Regions from separate parts of the Nocardia sp. NPDC127579 genome, predicted to be linked through region 1. Evidence: riboswitches for the same ligand, from Rfam matches in the RefSeq annotation. Region 1 holds a riboswitch; the other holds the start of a gene.
The links. Region 1 has a riboswitch for thiamine pyrophosphate ahead of ACFVMC_RS08545 (purine-cytosine permease family protein). Riboswitches for the same ligand answer to the same signal wherever they lie in the genome.

Region 1 (10,884 bases):
GGCTGCCCGTACTGACCCGGCTGACCGTACTGGTTCGGCGGGTACTGGGTGCCGGCCATGCCCTGGCCGAAGTTGGCGTAGCCGCCACCGCCCTGCTGCACGGGAAGCCGTTTGAAAACCGGGTTTGACGTGGTACGCAAAGCGTCCCTTCTTTCGGTCGTTGCTGCTGCTGGGCTCCGAGCGGGTGCTCATCGGCCAACTGCCTGATTCAACGTGTATGTCCCCGGGCAAGTTCCCCGAGGGGCTTGCCCGATTTGGACATATCGGACTGAACTCTACCGCTGCCGGGCGTCGTGCAGGCCACGGACCGATCGAGTCACCGTGAACTTGCGGTTGCGGGCGACCACCTCGGTGCGGCCCACCATCTTCTCGACGACGCCGCGATAGTTCAGATGCGAGTTGTAGACCGTCCACAGCTCGCCTCCGGGACGCAGCACCCGCCCGGTCTCGACGAACATCTTGATCGCCGAGCCGGTGTGCACCGCGGCGCCGATATGGAACGGCGGATTGCACAGCACCAGATCGGCGCTGTTGTCGGCGGCCGTGGACATGGCGTCGTCGCGCACCACCGTGACGCGGTCGCCGACCTCGTTGGCCGCCACCGTGGCCCGCGCCGAGGCCACCGCGGCCGCGGACTGATCGGTGCCCACCACGCGGATCCCCGGGCGGGCCTTGGCCAGTGTGACGGCGATGAGCCCGGTGCCGCAGCCGAGGTCGATGGCGTCGCGGGCGTCCGGTTTCATCAGCCGAACGTGCTCTAGTAGGAAGCGGGTTCCGATGTCCAGGCGCGCGCCGGAGAAGGCGGCGCCGTGCGCGACCACATCCAGGGCGAGCTCTTCGATGCGCTCGCGTACCGGGAACGGCGGCGGGCCCACGGGTTTCGGGCCGGACACCAGCAGCGTGCGGGACTTCTGCCGGCCGCGGCTGGCTCGTACCTCCGAGAAGTATTCGCCCAGCACGTCGTTCATCGACTTGGTCAGGTATTTGTCGCGCCCGCCCGCGATCACGACCACGTCGGGATCGGCGTAGCGCGCGATGGCGTCGGCCACCTCGGCGAGCCCCGCCAGTGCCCGCGGCAGACGAAGCAGGACGACTCGGGCGTCGGCCAGCAACTTCTCGGTGAGACCGTGCGCGACAAGGCGATCGGTGAATCCGAGCGTTCTGGCGTTGTTGGCGAGGGCTTGTTCGCCGGTGTACAGATCCTGGTGCACGCGCACCTCGCGCAGGTCATGCGCGGCGATGGCACCGAGGGTCAGTGCGCCGTAGCTGTCACCGATGACAGCAACCTTTCCGCTACCAGCGGTGGCCAGCTGCTCATCGGCGACATCGAGAATCAGCCGATCCGCGGCATCGACGGCATAGAGGTTCAGCGCCTCCACATCCGGATACCGCCGCAGTCGGCTTAGGACATCCTCGACTTCTCCCACACGTCAAGTGTGCTAGATCGTTGCCCGAATGTCTCATTCACCCCGGCCAATCGACCCCATGTAATTTTCCCGGAAATCCGCGAGACCCGTAATTCCATGTGGCACAGTGCAATACGACATCAGGCCGGGCGGACGAAAGGACCTGCGCGACACGAGGATTGCTGGTCCCCGACCAGACCGGTCAGCTGAGTAACATCTGCCCCATGCGTAACACGATGGCGTTGCTGGTCGTGGTCTGCGCGGCCCTGCTGACGGGCTGCGGCGATCGCGGCACCGACGGCGCACCCACGCCCGCTACCACCGGCACGTTCACCGACGCGCCCGCACAGATCCCCCAGGATGCGCTGCCCAAGCAGCAGGCGCCCGCCCCCGATGCGGGCGTCACCGTGACCGGCCTGCGAATCGGCCGCCAACCCGGCTTCGACCGCGTCGTCTACGACCTCGGCGGCACCGGCATGCCCGGCTGGAGCGTGCAGTACACCGATCGTGCCGTCCAGGACGGCAGCGGCTCGCCCATCGACGTGGCCGGGCAATCGGTGCTGGAGGTACGAATCACCGGATCGGCGTATCCGTTCGACAGCGGCGTCGAGCCGTACGCCGGACCCGATCCGGCGGCCGACCCGAACGCGCCCGGCATCGCCGGGGTGTACCGCACGGCCGTCTACGAGGGCATCACCCAGTCGTTCATCGGGGTGAACGCCGACCGGCCGGCCTTCACCGTGAGCGCCCTGAGCAATCCCCCGCGCCTGGTGATCGACATCGCGACGCCCTAGGATGAATACGGCACGGGGGTATTTGCGAGCCGCCGGAGCCGATGGCTACACTCGGCGCCGTGGTCGACCAGCATCCACTGTTCCGAGCGTCCGGGGTCACCCGGATGCTGGCGGTGCTGGCCCTGCTCGCGGGCATCGTGGCAATGCACGCCGGAGTGTTCTCGATGAGCCCGGCCCACGCCGCGGCGAGCCATTCGACGCACCACGCGACGCCGGATCACACCATGGACACCGCCCCCGTCCAGCCGGACGCGACCCCCGGTTGCGGCGGCGCCGACTGCGATCTCGGACACGCCGGTCTGCACGGCTGCGTTTTCATCCTGACGGCGTTCGGCCTGACCCTGCTGCTCGTCCTGCTCTACTACGTCCCCGCCGGCCCGAGCAGCGGACTGCGGCCACCATCCCGGCACTGGCGCGCCGAGCGGGAACGCCCGCCGCCGTGGACCGTCCTATCCCTGGCCGAATTGTCGATTCTGCGGATCTGATGGGCGTTTTCGCCCTGCTCTCATCCCTTTCCGACACTCCAGGAGTACACCCATGTCTATTCGCCGTACCCGAATCATCCTCGCCGTCGCCGCCCTCGGCCTGATCGCCGCGGGATGCAGCGACAACGACGATTCGAACTCCATGCCCGGCATGCAGCACAGCTCGTCGTCCGCGGCGCCCGCCACATCCGCGCCGGGCGCGCGCACCGATTTCAACGACGCCGATATCGCGTTCCTGCAAGGGATGTACCCGCATCACGCGCAGGCCGTGGAGATGGCGAAGCTGGTCCCCGGCCGCAGCCAGAACCCGCAGCTGCTCGCCCTCGCGACCAGCGTCGAACAGGCCCAGTCCCCCGAAATGCAGCAGATCAGCAGCCTGCTGCAGAGTTTCGGCAAGCCGGTGCCCAGCACCACCGGCGACCATTCCGGCCACGGCGGCTCCATGCCCGGCATGATGTCCACCGAGCAGATGGACGCCCTGCGCGCCGCCTCCGGTACCGCCTTCGACCGCATGTGGATGGAAATGATGATCCAGCACCACCAGGGCGCGATCACCATGTCCGACACCGAGATCGCGGGCGGCGTCAACCCCGACTCGCTGGCCCTGGCCCGCGCGGTGATCGCGGCGCAGAAAGCCGAGATCGACACCATGAATGGGATGCTGGCCGGACTGCCCGGCTGATCCGAAGACGACACGGGTCCGCGGCCCTGAAAGTCGCGGACCCACGAGTCAGGCCATGCGGAATCGCAAATGGCCTGATGGCACGCCGCCCCGGTCCGGCGGGGCGGCGGTCCACCCGGGCTATTCGATCAGCCGCTCGTGCAACCGCACCCACTGGTCCGGATGGACGTCGCCGGAGAAGCTCGAACGCACCAGATCGGTGTAGGAATCCCGTTGCCGTACCAGCGATTCGCGTCGGCGGCGGATGCTCAGAATGGCGGCGTCAGCCGAGGCCGCCGGCCGGAAACTGTGCCGGTCCACCGATCCGTGCGACTGCCAATCGAACCACGGCCAGCTCAGCACGGTCACCAGATCCCAGCGTCCGTCAGCCCCGGTGCGCTGCCGCGCGTCCGCCTCGGGAACCAGCAGGGTCGCGGAGGTGAGTTCGGGTGCGGCCAGGCACCAGTCGACGATCCGCGCCGCCGCCGGAACGTTCCCGACCACCGCGAACGGACCACGCGCCGGCTTGGTCTTGGTGAGATCGGCTCGCACCACCCGTATTCCGCTGTCTCCACGGGCGCGGGCCGCTAGTTTCGCGGCCAGCAGCGGGTCCGGTTCATACGCGGTGACCTGCGCCCCGCATCGAGCCAGCGCCCACGTGAGCACGCCCTCTCCCGCCCCCGGCTCGAGCACAGATCCGGCCGGATCAGCGACCGCCAACAATGCTTCCACGGCCGCCGGGCTCACCAGATGATTCGGAGACGGCGTTCGCCTGCCTTGATCCCGGTACGTGCGGCCACCGCCGCCGTTCTTCACCTTGCCCTGGGTATGCGAGTAATTCCGATATGCAAAATCTTGCGCCATAGCGCCTGCCCTTCGGGTCTTCGAATCGATTGGATCTCGAAGGGCCCTGGGCGCGCTCGCGGACGCCGAAGTAATTCTCTCCGCGTCGGCTAGCGGGCCAGAGCCCAGGCACTGCGCAGACGAATGAAGTACGGAGCGGCGTGGCAAGACATGGTGGCTACCGTAGGGATCCCGCCAACGGCCCACAACCGAATTATGTGGCCGGCCGGTCCGCGCGGAAGCGAGTTCGCCTGCTGCGCCGCCGATCGCCGCAGCGGTTACTGCCCCAGGCGACAGGATCAGCCTGGAACCAGTAACGTCGAAACGTCCGGATTCGCACCGCGCAGCGCGATCGGACTTCCGAGGAATACAGAGAGGCGTACCACGATGCGACGACTAGAGCGGGCTGGGCTGATCGCCGCGGCTGCCGCTACCGCCACCGGCATCATCTTCCTCGGGGCCTGCTCCAAGCAGGTCAGTGGTACAGCGGAGGCCAATCAGACCGAACTGGCCGCTTACACCTCGTCGGTGACCGCGTCCTCGATCTCGTCCTCGATCGCGGCGTCGTCGTCGCGGGCGGCCGCGGTGGAGTCGTCGATCGAATCCGCCTGCGAGACCTTCGCGGAGGTGACCTCCAAGTCGATCACGGCGTTCAACGCCTATATCGACGCGGACGAATCCGGCGCGCCCGATGCCGACACCAAGGCCACCGAGGCGGTGAACACACTGCGCGGCGGCGCCACCGAACTGACCGGGAAGCTGGTCTCGGAACTGCCGTCGCGGATCGCCGATCCGCTGCGGGTCTACCGCGACGACGCCAATACGGTCGCCGACAATGTGGATCGCCGGGTCGGCGTCGACACACTCAATGCCTCGGTGGACAAGTTCAACGCGAGCAAGAACACCGCCCGCGACGCTTGCCTGGCCGGATAACCGAGGGCCTCAGGCGATTTCGCGGTCCGCGCCGACCTCGGGGAGGTACGGCAGCGGCAGCACCAGCCAGGAGTCGGTGCTCGCGTAGTCCTGGGGATGCGAGGCTTCCGGGTCGGCGCCCAGCCCTTCCACGCGGGTCGCGCCGACCTGGTCGGTGTAGCGGAAATGCAGGTGCCCGTGCAGCAGGAGCCGGGGCCGCAGGGTATCGGTGATTCGCTGGATCCGATCCTGGTTCGGCAGGCATTCGGGCAGGTCCTTGCGGTTCCACTCCGGTGCGGCGGCGCGCGGTTTGTCGTGGGTGAGCAGCACATCCACCGAGCTGGAATCCGCGGCGAGCAGCTCGTCGCATTCCGCGTCGGTCATCTGTTCCTCCGGGAACCACAGCGTGCCCTCGGTCTGCCGCTCCCGCCGCGAGCCGAACTGACTGCGCCGCTCTGCTTTTCGCGCGCGCAGCGCTTCGGCGGCCAGCCGCCACGCCTTGTCCACCGAGTACGCCCCGCCGAACGCGGCGAACCGGGTGCCTTCCCAGACCCAGCGGTGGCCGCGCGGCGCGTACCGAATGTGGTTGCGGCACACCAGGAAACCTTCGTCATCCAGGTCGGTGCCGTAACGTTCGCGCAGCAGCGAGGACTTGTCGTGGTTGCCGTCCAGGAAGTACACGCGGACCCGGTGCTTGCGGGCCACCCGGTCGACGACGTCGAAGTAGCGCCGCCCGTCGGCGGTGTGCTCCCAGGCACCGAAATCCCCGAGGACGAACATCTTCGCGCACTCCTGCCGCTGCGCGACCCGCAGCAGGTCGACGGCGTGCGTGGTGTTGCCGTGTAGATCCCCGGTCATCAGGACACTCCCCATCCGACAATGATCGCAGGCGCGCGAGCGCACGGCATCCCGATTTCCGGTAGGAACCACCAGCTCGGCGGCGCCGGCACGCGGACCGCTTCGGTGGACCGCACAACCACCGTGCACGGCGGTGAGCTGGGACAACGAGACATCCCACGATTCGGCCGGACGCGTGTACTATTCGCCCGAACCACCCACTGCGGGAGCTCGGGCACGGCCGGGCTGAGAGGGCGGGCCCTACGCTCCGCCGACCGCGCGAACCTGTTCGGGTAATGCCGACGTAGGGAAAGTGCTCGACGAATGTCTGCTCCGTCCAAGGCGCACGAGGCGCCGCTCACCCTTGATCAGCCCGCACCCAAGGTGCTCTCGTTCTGGGATCAGAGCGCGTTCTGGGCCAACCTCGGGGTCAGCCTGTTCGCCTTCTCCGGCGCGTACACTGTGCTGGCCCCGAACACCGAGGGCGCGCTACAGCTGTCCATCGCGGCCGGCATCCTGGCCATGATCATCGGCACCCTGGTCGGCGGGCTGATGCTCGGCCTGGCCGCCGTGCCGGGCGCGCGCACCGGCAAACCCGCGATGGTCCTGTTGCGCGGACTGTTCGGCGCGAAGCTCAGCTACCTGCCGACCGTGCTGAACATCGCGCAGCTGATCGGCTGGGGCACCTTCGAACTCATCGTCATCGGCAGCGCCGCGGAGGAATTGTTCGGCGGCGGGCCACGCTGGCTGTACGTGGTCGCCGCGGGCCTGATCACCACGGCTCTGACGATCTGGCCGCTGGGATCGGTGCGCATGCTGCGCCGGTTCGTCACCGTCGGCGTCGTGATCGCGCTGGCCTGGTTCTACATCCAGTTCTTCCGGGCGGGCATCCCCGATCTGACCAGCAATCCCGGCCCGAAGGGCTCCGGCCCGTTCGGCGTCGACTGGAATCTCTTCTGGATCGCCACCGACGCGGCGCTGGCGGTGTCGATCTCCTGGATGCCGGTGGCCGCGGACTACACCCGGCATTCCAAGAGCAGCCGCGCGGCATTCGGCGCGGCCAGCGGCTCCTACGCGCTGACCCAGATCGTCGCCTACATCCTCGGGCTGCTCGCGTTGGCGCTGGCCACCGGCGACAGCGGCGTCTACGGGCCGTTCCTGCACGTCACGCTGGGCGGGTTCTTCTTCTTCATCCTGGTGTTCCGGGAGGCGGACCAGTCCTTCGCCAATGTCTACTCCACGGCGGTCTCGATCCAGAATCTGTGGCCGCGGATCGATCGGCGGGTGCTGTCGATCGGTCTCGGCGCGCTGATCACAGCGCTGGCGCTGTGGCTGCGAATGGACGACTACTTCGGGTTCCTGGGCCTGATCGGCTCGGTGTTCGTGCCACTGCTGGGCGTGCTGGTCGCCGATTTCTTCCTGCGTGCCAAGGGTTCGTGGAACACCGACGCGGATGCGCCGTCGCGCTGGGGCATGGTGTTCGCGTGGCTGGTCGGCCTGTCGGTGTATCAGCTGATCAACCCCGGTGACGCGGGTGCGTGGACCCGGTTCTGGGTCCGGACGCAGGAGGCGCTGGACTTCACCAAGCAGGCGTGGATGAGCGCGTCGCTGCTGTCGTTCCTGGTCGCGGGGCTGGTGGCCTGGCTGGTCGGCGCGCTGCTCGACCGCCGCCGGTAAACCCTCTTCCGCGGGTTTCGTCGGCGGAATACGGAACCGATCGCCGCTCGGCTGCGTCGAATCCTGAGTAAGCGCAGTTGGGGACGATGCAGGGAGCGATGTGGGCGACGAGGCTCAGTTCGGGGTGCGACCCGAGCAGTTGACGAACATCTCCGCGACATGGCGGCGCGAGGCCGCGGATCTGTCCGGGCTGAGCTGGTCGGCGTTGTCGGCGGCGACCGGTGACGGCAGCGCGGTGCTGGCGGCGGTGCGCGACAGCGCGGATCCGGCGCAGCAGGCGGCGGCGTCGATCGCGAACCGGTTCGATGCCATGGCCGATCTGGTGGACCGCTTCGCGGGCAATCTCGCCGAGCGCGATGCCGATACCGCCGCGGCATTCGAGAAGTTGACCGCGCGCTGATGCGGCCGACGATCTCGCAGCTTGCGGCCTGGGATCTCGCCGGCCTGCGCGCGGCCGCACAGGTGGCCGATGACAACGCGGTGGCGATCTACGACTCGCTCACCGATTCGTCCCGCGCGATGGACGCCGCACAGGACTGGCGCGGGCGGACCCGGGACGCGGCGTGGCGGCGCACCAACGAGGAGATCGATCACGGACACGAGGTGCGCGCGCTGCTGGTGCGCTTCGCCGACGAGGCACAGGACGCGCACCGCGAATTCGAGGCGGCCCGAAAGTATGTGCTGGCTCAGCGAGCCGCCGCGCAGGCCGCGGGCTGCGCGGTCGACGACGCGGGATATGTCACCCATCCGGATGGCGCGAACTCCGAAGCCGGTGTCCACCAATTGAATATCCTCGCCGGCATGGATGAGATCGAACGTATCGACACCACCTACGGCGAGCAGCTGGCGGCTATCCGGTCCGATTTGACCGCGATTCGAGATGGCCTGCGCGACATCGTGTTCCAGGGCGTCCCGCGCGATCCGGACGATGTCGTCACCCAGTTGGCGGGTATGACCGCCGAAGAACGCGCGGCCGCCGTGGCCCAGCTCGGCGCGGATGATGTGCGCGCGCTGGTGATCGCGAATCCGGATCTGATGGGAAATCTCAACGGTATTCCGTTCCCGGTGCGAATCGCGGCCAACGAGATCAATATTCGCAATGCCATCCAGCAGGAGAAGCACAAGCCGAACCCGGATCAGAACCGGGTCGAGCGGCTGGAGGGGCTGCTGGAACCGATCGACGATCCGTCCAAAACCGATCGGGTGCAAAAGCATTCGGAGTCGGACCGGACTCCGGAGACCGAGCTGGTGCGCAGCGCCGGTCTCGACGCGGCCGACGACGCGAAGGTCGATCGCAGGTTCATCATGTTCCGGGCCGACGAGGGCAGCGGTCACATGATCGAGGTGTTCGGTGAATTCGGCACCGGCACAACCGGTGTCGGTGTCTATGTGCCGGGCACCAGCACCAGCCTGGACGGCGCCGGGACCAATCAGGCGGCCGCGTGGAACCTGGCCGACCAGACCAAGGGCCCTATCTTCCTGTACATGGAGGGCGATTTCCCGCAGGATCTGGGCCCGTCGGGTGCGATGAACCCGGCCTACGCCGCCGAGATGGCGCCCAAGCTGGTGGAATTCGGCAAGGAGGTGGACCGCGAGGTCGCGCAGCGGGCGCCGGGCACACCGGTCACCTATGTCGGCCACTCCTACGGCGGTTCCGTCGTCGCCACCGCGGAGCAGCATGGCCTGCGGGCCGACCGCATCCTGCACGCGTCCTCGGCGGGCACCGGCGTGCAGGACAAGGGCTGGAACAACCCCAACCCGAATGTGCAGCGCTACTCCATGACCGCACCGGGCGACCTGATCGGGGCCGCGCAGTCCGCACCGCGCGACTCCGGACTGCCCTCCTGGCTGGATATTCCCGGCCTGCCGGAGCGCAACCCGCACGGCCAGAACCCGGACGGCACCGACCCCGACGAGATGCCCGGCGTCACCCGCCTGGACACCGGCTATTACGCCGACTACAACGGCGACGGCAAGCAGGAACCCGTTTTCGGCACCGATGGCCACGGAAAGTATTGGAACGACCCGAATTCCACCGCGTTCCGCAATATCGCGGGGGTGATCAGTGGCGGCGAGGTCCACGCCTACGTCGAGCGCGGTATCGAAACCGATTGGGTGGATATCGATCTCGGCGACGACGGCGATCTCAAGGACGAGGTCGCCGATCTCCTCGCCGCCCAGGCCGCCCAGCGTCTGGGCAAGCAGCCCTACGCGGACCCCCAGGTCACCGACAATCCCGGATTGGGGCCGACGATCAAGGTGACCTGAGGGCGCCGGGCGAGCTACTTCTCGATGTTCTCGAAGTCGAACAACCCGTTCCAGGCCAGTTCGGCCTTCTTGACCTTGTCCGAGCGTCCGGCGTTGGCCACGTAGTCCAGGATCGGGATGTCGACCATGTCGCGCAGCATCAGGGTCTGGGCCTGCGCGATGATCTTGTAGGACTCCTCCAGGGTGGCCGCCGCCAGTGCGGCGTCGAACAGCTTGTCCAGCTCCGGGTTCTTGTAGTCGACGTTGTTGGTGCCGGAGTAGCTGTAGTAGTTGGCGCTCAGGAACTGCATCATCGTCGGGTAGTCACCCTGCCAGCCGTAACGGAACGCCTTGCCGATGGTGCGCCCGGTGATGAGGCCGCGAATGTCCTTGAAGGTCGGGTACGGTACGCCGACCGCCTCGATGCCGAGCGTGTTCTTGATGCTGTTGGCGACCGCTTCGATCCATTCCTGATGGCCGCCGTCGGAGTTGTAGGCGATCTCGTAGCTGCCCGACCAGGGTGCGATGGCCTCGGCCTGGGCCCACAGCTTCTTGGCCTCCTCCGGGTTGTACTTCAGGACTTCCGAGCCGGGCAGGTTGCCGTTGAACCCGGGCAGGGTGCTCGCGGTGAAATCCTTGGCCGGGATGCGGCTGCCGTGGAAGATCTTGTCGCAGATCTGTTCCCGGTTGATCGCCATCGACAGCGCCTTGCGGCGCAGCACGCCTTCCTCGCCGGAGAAGTGCGCCACATTGGACTGCACGCCGATGTGCTGGTTCTGCGCGGTCGGCTTGGTGATCGCGCGATCACCGAGGTCGGACTTGTAGGTTGCCAGCGCGCTGTTCGGGACGGTGTCGAGAGTGTCGAGGTTCCCGGCTTGCAGGTCGGCGTAGGCGGTTTCGAAGGTCTGGTAGTGCACGAACCGCAGGCCCTTGTTCTTGGCCGGGCGCCCGCCGGGATAGTCCGGATTGGGCTCCAGATCGATCTTGACGTTGTGTTCCCAGGTCTTGAACTTGTACGGGCC
Region 2 (10,884 bases), on a different contig from region 1:
CAGCATCGGGCTGGAGTTCTTCGACGAGCTGGCCGTCATGGTCGACACCTTCCGTCCGCTAGAGCTCGGCGAGGGCGCGCTGGCCTGCGAGGATCCGGCCTACGCATGGACCTGGTCGGGCCGGGGCCCCGATGGGGCCGACCGACCGGGCGGGGGCGCACGGTGACGCGGATCGAGGTCGCGCCGGAATCCCTGTTCGGCCCGGAGAATTTGCCGTATGGCGTCTTCGCGCCGCCGGGGCGGCCGTTCCGCGTCGGTGTCCGGCTGGGCGACTGCGTCATCGATCTCGCTGTGGCGCTGGATGATTCGACGTTCGCCGCGACGAGCCTGAATCCCTTTCTGGCCCAGGGCTCCGCACGCTGGCACGAGGTGCGGGATCGGCTGCTCGCGCTCGCCGCCGCCGATCTCCCCGCCGCGGCGGTGCATTCGCTCGCCGAGGTCGAGCTGAAACTGCCGATCGAGGTCGGCGACTATGTCGACTTCTACGCCAGCCTCGACCACGCGACCAATCTGGGCCGGTTGTTCCGCCCCGATTCCGAACCGCTGCTGCCGAATTGGCGGCATCTGCCGGTCGGCTACCACGGCCGGGCGGGCACGGTCGTGGTGTCGGGCACCGATATCGTGCGACCCCGCGGACAGCGTCGAACCGATTCCGGCACACCGGATTTCGGACCGTCACGGCGTTTGGACATCGAAGCCGAGCTGGGTTTCGTGGTGGGCGCCGGCTCCACGCTGGGGCAGCCCATCGATATCGAGGATTTCGGCGCGCACGTCTTCGGCGTCGCGCTGGTCAACGACTGGTCGGCCCGCGATATCCAAGCCTGGGAATACCAGCCGCTCGGCCCGTTCCTGGGCAAGTCCTTCGCGACCTCGCTCGCGGCCTGGATCACCCCCCTGGCCGCCTTGGCGGCGGCCCGGATCCCGCTGCCCGCGCAAACGCCCGAACCGCTGCCCTATCTGCGTGCCGAGGCCCCGTGGGGCCTGGATATCGACCTCACCGTGCACTGGGACGGCACACCGGTCTCCTACCCGCCGTTCGCGCGCATGTATTGGTCACCGGCGCAGATGCTGACCCACCTCACCGCCAACGGCGCCGCCACCCGTACCGGCGATCTCTACGCCTCGGGCACCATCTCCGGCCCGGAACCCGACCAGCGCGGTTCGTTCATCGAATTATCCTGGGGCGGAACCGAACCCATCCGTGTCAACGGCCAGAAGCGCACCTTCCTGGAAGACGGCGACGAGATCGTGCTCACCGCCTCCGCCCCCGGCCCCGGCACGCGGCGCATCGGCCTCGGCGAGGTCCGCGGCCGCATCTGGGCCGCGCGCGAACGCGACGATTAGTTTTCGCTCCACCCACCGTCGGTATCGGTACAGACCCCATGCACACGACCGGGAGGACCCGTCATGCAGAAGATCGTCACCAACCTCTGGTACGACACGCAGGCCGAGGAGGCCGCCGAGTTCTACTGTTCGCTGTTCCCGGACTCCAAGATCACCGGTGTGCAGCGCTACACCGAGGCCGGGCCACGCGAAGCCGGATCGGTCATGACCGTCGACTTCGAACTCGCCGGGCAGCACTTCACCGCCATCAACGGCGGTGGCGACTACCACTACACGCACGCCATGTCGCTGCTGATCAACTGCGACAGTCAGGCCGAGGTCGACCGGCTCTGGGTGGCGCTGCTGGCCGACGGCGGCCAGGAGATCGAATGCGGCTGGCTCAACGACAGGTACGGGGTGCCCTGGCAGATCTGGCCCGCCGAAGCCAACCAGCTCATGGTCGGCGATCCGGCGGCGGTCGACCGGGCCATGCTCGGCATGCGCAAGATCGACGTGCAAGGCATGCGCGACGCCTACAACGGCACGGCCGGCTGATCCGGCGGCGCGGTGGCGGATCCTCCGAGCGCGCCGCGACGAACCGCCCGGCCGCTTGTGCGGATCGACCGGATTCCGGCATTCGGTGCATGCCGGGCGGTAGCGGACAGGTATGGTCGGGCGGCAGCAGAACATGACACGAACGGGGGCTCGCACCAGCGGGCTGAGAGGACGGCTAGCCCAGTTTCCGGGCGTTCAGGGCCGTCGACCGTATGAACCTGACCGGGTAATGCCGGCGTAGGGAGAAGCACATGGGCACCACCACGTCCGAAACCATCGACACCGTCACCACGGGACCGATCGAAGGCAGCGTCAAGCACTATCTCGAGCGCGACGACCTGCGAATTCCGGTGCGGCGCATCAATCTCACCAACGGTGAGCATTTCGACGTGTACGACACCTCCGGTCCGTACACCGACGACGCCGCCACCATCGACCTCGAGGCCGGGCTCGCCAAGTTGCGCGACACCTGGGCCAAACCCGAAGTCGAGGGGCCGCGTACCCAGCTGGCCTGGGCGCGCCAGGGCATCCTCACCCCCGAGATGCGTTTCATCGCCGCACGCGAAGGGGTCTCGGCCGAACTGGTCCGCGCCGAGGTCGCCGCGGGCCGCGCGGTCATTCCCGCCAATCACAACCATCCGGAACTGGAGCCGACCATCATCGGCAAGAAGTTCCTGGTGAAGATCAACGCCAATATCGGCAATTCGGCGGTCTCCTCCTCCATCGCCGAGGAGGTGGAGAAGATGGTGTGGGCCACCCGCTGGGGCGCGGACACCATCATGGACCTGTCCACCGGCAAGAACATCCACGAGACCCGCGAGTGGATCATGCGCAACTCCCCCGTCCCGGTCGGCACCGTGCCGATCTACCAGGCGCTGGAGAAGGTGAACGGCGATCCGACCAAGCTCACCTGGGAGATCTACCGCGACACCGTGATCGAGCAGGCCGAGCAGGGCGTGGACTACATGACCGTGCACGCGGGCGTGCTGCTGCGCTACATCCCGCTGACGGCCAAACGGGTCACCGGCATCGTCTCGCGCGGCGGCTCCATCATGGCGGCCTGGTGTCTGGCCCACCATCGGGAATCGTTCTTGTACACGCATTTCGAGGAACTCTGCGAGATCCTGGCGCGCTACGACATCACCTTCTCGCTCGGCGACGGCCTGCGCCCGGGTTCGATCGCCGACGCCAACGACGAGGCGCAGTTCGCCGAGCTGCGCACCCTCGGCGAACTCACCACCATCGCGAAATCCCATGGCGTGCAGGTGATGATCGAGGGCCCCGGTCATGTGCCGATGCACAAGATCGTGGAGAACGTGCGGCTCGAGGAGGAGCTGTGCGAGGAGGCCCCGTTCTACACCCTGGGCCCGCTGGCCACCGATATCGCTCCGGCCTACGACCACATCACCTCGGCCATCGGCGCGGCCATCATCGCGCAGGCGGGCACCGCCATGCTCTGCTACGTCACCCCGAAAGAGCATCTGGGACTGCCGAATCGCGATGATGTGAAGGTCGGCGTGATCACCTACAAGATCGCCGCGCACGCGGCCGATCTGGCCAAGGGACACCCGCACGCGCAGGACCGGGACAACGAATTGTCCAAGGCCCGTTTCGAATTCCGCTGGCTCGACCAGTTCGCGCTGTCGCTGGATCCGGACACCGCGCGCGAATACCACGACGAGACCATGCCCGCGGAACCCGCCAAGACCGCGCACTTCTGCTCCATGTGCGGGCCCAAGTTCTGCTCCATGCGGATCTCCGCCGATGTGCGGGAATACGCGGAGCGGCAAGGGCTTACGGATGTGGAGGCGATCGAGGCGGGCATGGCGGAGAAGTCCGCCGAGTTCACCGGCGCGGGCGGCCAGGTGTATCTGCCGGTCGTGTCCTGACCGCCGAGGCGGTGACGACGGCGAGGGGCGCCGCCGTCGTCACCGCCGTCCGGATGCCGCGCGGGGTCAGCCCGAGCGCCCGTTGCACAGCGGGCGTCGCGCTCGGCGGCACGGTCTGTTCGAGCCGGATCGGGCGGTCCGGCTCGGGTCGGCGCGTGGTCGTGCCGGCCATCCGGCGGACGGGTTTGCGCGCGGGCTTGGGTTTGTCGCCGGTTCTGGCGGCCGCCTTGTTCACCCGGATCGCCCGCTGCACGAGCCGCGGCTGTTCCAGCACCAGGTGCACGATGTGCTCGACCGGCCGCTCGATCACCTTTTCGGTGATCTGCGGTTTCTCGACGATCTTCTCGACCTCCCACCGCACGGTCTTGCCGACGGTCTTGCGCACGATCTTGGGTTTCTCGACCACCTTGGTGACGGTCTTGGTGACCACCTTGGTAACCGGCTTGGTGACGACTTTCTCGTGGACGACCTCGCGGGGCACCTTCACGATCTTGATGACCGGCTTGTCCTCGTAGATCCGCACGATCTTTTCCACCGGCCGCCGCACCACTTTGTAGACGATCTTCTCGACCGGTATCTCGACGATTTTCTCCACAATGGTGACGACCGGTTTCTGCACGATCTTGTGGATCACCGTTTCCACGGGCTTTTCCACCACCCGCTCCCGGATCTGCTGAACCGGCACCTCGACCACCTTGTCGACAATCTCCACCACCGGCTTGTGCGTGCGGCGTTCCACGGTGACGTGCTTTTCGATCACCTTGTCCTGGATTTCCACGACCGGCTTCTCGATCACACGCTGCACCCGCACCGGCTTCTTCTCGACCTTGTCGACGATCCGGAGGACCGGCCGTTCGACGGTGCGCGGAATCCGGACCGTGCGCTGGGCCGCGCCGGTTGTTCCACGGGTGGACTTGCCGTTCGCACTGCTGGCCATCATGCCTCCAAGGGAATTGATCGTCCGGTCCTGCCCCCATTCACAATTTCTCGGCGGTAACCCTGGCCATTCAACCAGCTGATAAAAGTCGCACGGAAACAATTCGGCAAATTGTCGATAACCGTATAGACGGGGCGGGCCGCGTCAATGGCGGCCGGTGACGCGGAATCCGCGCGGCACCAGCCAGACCGCGACCACCGCCACCGTCGCGACGATCGCCGCGGACACATAGGAGGTGATCGTGAGCGCGACATCGAAGGCGTGCTCGGTCGCGGCGAGCACCTGCGCCCGCGGCTCGGGGTCGAGTTCGGAGGCCACCTCGACGGCGCCGCCGACCGACCCGCGCGCGTCGGTCAGCGCGTCGCCCCGCAGCGGTAGATCGGTCATGTGCTCGGTGAATACCCGGCCGTGCACGCTGCCGAGCAGGGCGACACCCAGGCCGATGCCGAGTTCGTAGTTGGTTTCCGAGACCGCGCCCGCCTGTCCGGCGCGCTCCGGCGGCACCGCGGAGACCAGCACGGCGGCCGCGGCGGTCACCGCCATGCCGTCGCCGATCCCGAACGTGGCCAGGACCAGCGCGATCACCGGGTAGGAGGTGGGTTCCGGGCTCAGTGCGAGCCCGAGGAAACCCAGCGCGAGCGCGCCGAGCCCGATCGCGAGCACCGCGCGCACACCGAGCCGGTGCATCAGCCAGGGCGTGGACAGCGACGCGATCAGCAGCGTGACCGCAGCCGGCATGGTGCGCAATCCGGCCTCGGACGGCGAATAGCCGTGGATGTACTGCAACCACAGCGAGATCAGGAACAGGGCCGCCCCGATCGCCAGCATGGCCAGCAGGGTGGCCAGCGCCGCCGCCGTGAACGGTCCGTTGCGGAAGAGCCGGACATCGAGCAGTGGGTCGGCCGCGGCGAGCTGGCGCCGCGCGAACCAGGCCAGCAGCAGCAGGCCGAGCAGGAAGAAAGCCCAATCCGTCAGGCCCGCTTCACCTTTGGCGATATGTTTGATGCCCCAGGCCAATCCGATGATTCCGGCGATGGACAGCAACGCCGAGAGCCAATCGAGCTGCCCGGAATGCGGTGACCGGTATTCGGGCAGCAACCACACGCCCGCGAGCACCGTCAGCACGACGACCGGCACATTCAGCCAGAAGGCCGACGCCCAGCCGAAGGTCTCCACCACCATGCCGCCGACCAGCGGGCCGATGGTGGCGCCCGCACCGGCCACCGCGGCCCAGATGCCGATGGCGAGCGTGCGCTCGCGCGGGTCGGCGAAGATATTGCGGATCAGCGAGAGCGTGGACGGCATCACCATGGCGCCGCCGAGGGCGAGCAGCACTCGGCCCGCGATCAGCTGCCCGGAGGACTGCGCCGTCGCCGCCACCACCGAGGCGATGCCGAAGAGCACGAAACCGCTGAGAAACAACAGCTTCCGGCCCACCCGGTCGCCGACCGCGCCGGTGGTGATGAGCAGGCCGCCCAGCACCAGGCCGTAGACATCGATGATCCAGAGCTGTTCGAGCGGGCCGACGTGCAGGTCGTCGATCAGCGACGGAAGCGCGACGTTGAGGATGGTGGCGTCCATGGCGACCAGCAGCAGGCTCGCGCACAGCACGGCCAGCATCAGCCACCGGGTAGCGCCGAAATCACGGGCGGGCGAATCCGCTGTCACGTCGATCCTTCCCTAGCCGGATGGGTCGAAGTCAGCATTGACCGAGCGACAGCAAACATCAAGTAACCGCACGGCGAGTACCGTCAGCGGATGGTCTGCGCGATCAGGCGGTCCGCGGCCCGGGCGGTACGGTCGGTGTCGCCGGTGATGAGGTGGTCTTGGATGATGCCGCGCAGCCCCGAGATCAACAGCGTCGCAACCGCTTCCGGATCGTCGATGGATCCGATCCGGGTCAGCGCGTCGGCCAGGGTCGCGACGAAGACGCCGATGGCCTCGACGGCATAGCGCGCGTACGGCCCCCCGGGCGCGCAAGCCGCGCCCAGCACCTGGAGCAGGACACGCACGCTGGTCGAGCCACCGCCCAGCATGTTCGCCGCGCAGAAGTCCCGCAGCCGGGCCCGCAGTGCTGCGGCGTCGGACACGTCGGCGAAGACGGCCGCGATATCCGGGCGCTGGGTCGCCAGCGCAGCCACCAGCAATTCCTCCTTCGTCCCGAAGTAGTGGATGAGCATGCGGGAGCTGGTGCCGAGTTCCGCAGCGAGCGGACGCAGGGACAGCTCGGCGAGGCCGTGGTCGGCGATATAGGTCACAACGCCGGCCAGGATTTCGGCGCGTTTGGCGTGGTCGAGAGGGCGAGCCATGGGTTGACTGTAGCGACTGCTACAGGTATCCATGTTTCCGTGACTGTAACAACCGCTTCAGAAACCAGGAACGTCGTCGTCACCGGCTATGCCGCGACCACCGCCCTGGCCGCGACCGCCGACGCGACCTGGACCGCGCTGCTGGCCGGGCACAGCGGAATCCGCCGCCTGGACGCCGATTTCGTCGACGAGCACGAGCTGCCGGTGCGGATCGGCGGACCGCTCACCGCACACCCCGGCGAACAACTGACGCGCATCGAGCAGCGCCGCAACTCCTACGTCGAACAGCTGGCGCTGATGCTCGGCCGCCAGGTCTGGCGGCACGCGGGCACACCCGAGGTCGATGGCGACCGGCTCGCGGTCGCCATCGGCACCGGCCTGGGTGGCGCCGACGCGCTGATCACCGCCGTCGACGCCATGCGCGCGGGCGGCTACCGCAAGGTGTCACCCATGGCCGTGCCGATGGTGATGCCGAACGGCCCGGCCGCGACCGTCGGCCTCGAAATAGGCGCCAGGGCAGGGGTTTTCGCGCCGGTGTCGGCCTGCTCGTCCGGATCGGAGGCGATCGCGCACGCCTGGCGGCTGATCCGCACCGGCGAGGCGGACATGGTTGTCACCGGCGGCGTGGAAGGCCACATCGACGCGGTACCGATCGCGAGCTTCGCCATGATGCGGGCCATGAGCACCCGTAACGACGAGCCCGAACGCGCCTCGCGGCCGTTCGACCGGGACCGCGACGGCTTCGTCTTCGGCGAGGCGGGCGCACTGCTGGTCCTGGAATCCGAGGCGCACGCCCGAGCCCGGGGCGCGCTGGTGCACGGCCGCGTGCTCGGCGCGGGTATCACCTCCGACGCCTACCACATCGTGGCCTCCGAACCCGGCGGTCACGGCGCGGCCCGCGCCATGCGCAAGGCGATCGACACGGCGGGACTTCAGGTTTCGGATGTCCGGCATGTCAACGCGCATGCCACCTCCACCCCGATCGGCGACGCCTCCGAGGCGACCGCGATCGCCGCGGTCACCCCGCACGCCTCGGTGTACGCGCCGAAATCCGCACTGGGACACTCGATCGGCGCGGTCGGCGCCCTGGAGTCGGTCCTCACGATGCTCACGTTGCGCGACCAGATCGTCCCGCCCACCTTGAATCTCGACAATCGCGATCCGGAGATCGAGCTCGACATCGTCGCGGACGGGCCGCGGCGGCAGCGCATCGACTACGCGGTCAACAATTCCTTCGGCTTCGGCGGTCACAATGTCGCGCTCGCCTTCGGAAGAGCCTGAATCCACCCCGAGATTCAGGACCGATGCAACCGCCACAGCGGTGAGACCGGACCGTGGCCCGCGCCCAGATCGTAGGACGCCTCGAGGCAGCGGCGGGTCCACTCCTTGGCGAATTCCACCGCGTCGGGTACCGGGTAGCCGTTGGCCAGCGCGCAGGCGATGGCCGCGGCCATGGTGTCGCCGCCGCCGTGATCGTTGCCGGTCTCGATGCGCGGCGCACTGAATTCCAGGAAGCGCTCACCGTCGAAGAGCAGGTCGGTACTGGTGGGCGAGGTGCGCAGATGCCCGCCCTTGACGATGGCCCAGCGCGGGCCGAGCGCGTGCAGCGCTGCCGCGGCGCGGCGCGCGGTGGCGTCGTCGACGACCTCGATCCCGGTGAGCAGCCGGACCTCGTCCAGGTTCGGGGTGACCACGGTGGCCAGTGGGAACAGCGTGTGCCGCACGGCGTCCAGCGCCGATTCGTGCAGCAGCGGGTCGCCGTGCATGGAGGCCGCGACCGGGTCGACCACCAGCGGAATGCTGCCGTCGCGGCCGATGCCGACCTCCCGGCACACCTGCGCGACCGCCTCGATGATCGCGGTGGAGGCGAGCATGCCGGTCTTGGCCGCGCCGACACCGATATCGCCGACCACCGAACGCACCTGGTCGGCCACGATATTCGGCGGAATCTCGTGAAAACCGCTCACGCCCACCGAGTTCTGCACGGTGACCGCGGCCACCGCGACGCAGGCGTGCACGCCGCACAGCGCCATGGTGCGGGAATCGGCTTGGATACCGGCGCCACCGCCGGAGTCGGTGCCCGCGATGGTCAGGACTCGAACGGGGGTCTGCCCGGGGCCGGGTAGCGGCAACAATTTCACATCCCCGACCCTACGACCTCCTCGTAGCGCCCGGCCCCCGCGCGTCCTCCGATTCCGGCGGTTTTCCCGGGCCGACTCGCCGCCAATAAATGAAAATGATTATCATTAACCTATGACTGTTTCCCCCGACACCCGCCTGCCCGTCACCGTGCTGTCCGGCTTCCTCGGCGCGGGCAAGACCACACTGCTCAACCACATCCTGGCCAACCGGGAGGGCCGCCGGGTCGCGGTGATCGTGAACGACATGAGCGAGGTGAACATCGACGCGGCGCTGATCGCGGGGCAGGGCCACCTCGATCGGACCGAGGAGAAGCTGGTCGAACTCACCAACGGCTGCATCTGCTGCACGCTGCGTGAAGACCTGATCGAAGCCGTGGGCCGCCTGGCCCGGACCGGCCGGTTCGATCAGCTGGTGATCGAGTCGACCGGCATCTCCGAGCCGATGCCGGTGGCCGCGAGCTTCGACTGGGAATTCGAGGACGGATTCTCCCTGGGCGCGATCGCTCGCCTCGACACCATGGTGACCGTGGTCGACGCCAGCACCTTCCTGACCGACGTGGTGCGCGGCCAGACGCTGGCCGACCGGGAATTGCAGGCCGGAGCGGGCGACGAGCGCACCATCGCGGACCTCCTGGTGGATCAGGTGGAGTTCGCCGATGTGCTGCTGATCAGCAAGACCGACCTGGTGAGCGCGAACGCGGCGGGCACGGTGGAGGCGACCGTACGACGCCTGAATCCGCGGGCCCGGGTGCTGCGGACCGTCCGGGGCGCGGTGGAGCTGGCGGAGGTGCTCGACACCGGTCGCTACAACCCCGTCGTCGCGGCCGAGTCCGAGGGTTGGGCCGAGGAACTGGCGGGCGGGCATGTTCCGGAGACCGAGGAGTACGGCATCAGCAGTCTCACCTACACCGCCGAACGTCCGTTCCACCCCGAACGCCTGGCCGCCGCACTCGATCAGCTGCGAGGCATGTTGCGCAGCAAGGGTTTCTGCTGGCTCGCCAGCCGGCCCGAGCTCGCCGCGGTGTGGTCGCAGGCCGGTCCGAACCTGACCTTCGAACCCGCCGCGTGGTGGTCGGCGCTGGAGATTCCGGCCGGACAGGAACTCGTCTTCATCGGAGTGAAGCTGGCGGGCACCGAGATTCGCGCACTGCTCGATTCCGCGCTGCTGACCGATGCCGAATTCGCCGCGGGCCAGGCGCTCTGGCGCACCTTCGCGGATCCCTTTCCGGTGTGGGGCGAAGTGCACGAGCACGCCTGAGCTGGTGGCCGCGCCATCGTGAGGGGCGGCGCGGCCCGAGCCGGAAACGCCTGCGACCCGCGCCCTTTCGGGTCGCGGGTCGCAGGCGGTCCGTGCGCGCCGGTCGGCCGGGTCATGGCCGCAGCACTCAGTTCGAGATGCTCACGGCGCGGCGCACGTAGGTCGGATCGGTCAATTGCTCGAGGTAGAAGGCCGCGATATCGGCGCGGGCGATCTTCAGCTTCAACCCCTTCTCGTGCGGGCCGAAGTCGCGGCGGTAGGCGCCGGTGACCGGCCCGTCGGTGAACGCGCCCGGGCGCACGATCGTCCAGTCCACGTCGCTGGCCTGCACCAGCGCCTCCTGGTGACCGTGGTCGACGTAGGCCTTGCGCAGCACGATGCCGAACAGGATGTACTTCCACAGGAAGTTCAGGTTCGGGCGGCTGTCGCCGACACCCAGGCTGGACTGCACGATCAGCCGCTCGACCCCGGT

Region 2: linked by a shared signal. The riboswitch ahead of thiC (phosphomethylpyrimidine synthase ThiC) and the one ahead of ACFVMC_RS08545 (purine-cytosine permease family protein) in region 1 are both predicted to bind thiamine pyrophosphate.

Annotation. Positions count from the first base shown of each region.
Region 1 covers NZ_JBHXVZ010000002.1:208,369-219,252, reverse strand. The annotation lists gene ACFVMC_RS08585 (Bax inhibitor-1/YccA family protein) at 1-140, opposite strand, end outside; gene ACFVMC_RS08580 (class I SAM-dependent methyltransferase) at 276-1,427, opposite strand; gene ACFVMC_RS08575 (hypothetical protein) at 1,631-2,200, shown strand; gene ACFVMC_RS08570 (DUF6153 family protein) at 2,242-2,685, shown strand; gene ACFVMC_RS08565 (DUF305 domain-containing protein) at 2,738-3,367, shown strand; gene ACFVMC_RS08560 (rRNA adenine N-6-methyltransferase family protein) at 3,488-4,078, opposite strand; gene ACFVMC_RS08555 (hypothetical protein) at 4,577-5,122, shown strand; gene ACFVMC_RS08550 (metallophosphoesterase) at 5,132-5,959, opposite strand; TPP riboswitch at 6,152-6,267, shown strand; gene ACFVMC_RS08545 (purine-cytosine permease family protein) at 6,263-7,615, shown strand; gene ACFVMC_RS08540 (hypothetical protein) at 7,716-8,015, shown strand; gene ACFVMC_RS08535 (alpha/beta hydrolase) at 8,015-9,883, shown strand; gene ACFVMC_RS08530 (ABC transporter substrate-binding protein) at 9,898-10,884, opposite strand, start outside.
Region 2 covers NZ_JBHXVZ010000007.1:367,160-378,043, forward strand. The annotation lists gene ACFVMC_RS24580 (homogentisate 1,2-dioxygenase) at 1-166, shown strand, start outside; gene fahA (fumarylacetoacetase) at 163-1,344, shown strand; gene ACFVMC_RS24590 (VOC family protein) at 1,408-1,878, shown strand; TPP riboswitch at 2,021-2,122, shown strand; gene thiC (phosphomethylpyrimidine synthase ThiC) at 2,130-3,767, shown strand; gene ACFVMC_RS24600 (hypothetical protein) at 3,724-4,806, opposite strand; gene ACFVMC_RS24605 (MFS transporter) at 4,849-6,372, opposite strand; gene ACFVMC_RS24610 (TetR family transcriptional regulator) at 6,456-7,013, opposite strand; gene ACFVMC_RS24615 (KasA/KasB family beta-ketoacyl-ACP synthase) at 7,053-8,294, shown strand; gene thiD (bifunctional hydroxymethylpyrimidine kinase/phosphomethylpyrimidine kinase) at 8,309-9,154, opposite strand; gene ACFVMC_RS24625 (GTP-binding protein) at 9,267-10,412, shown strand; gene ACFVMC_RS24630 (NAD(P)-dependent oxidoreductase) at 10,540-10,884, opposite strand, start outside.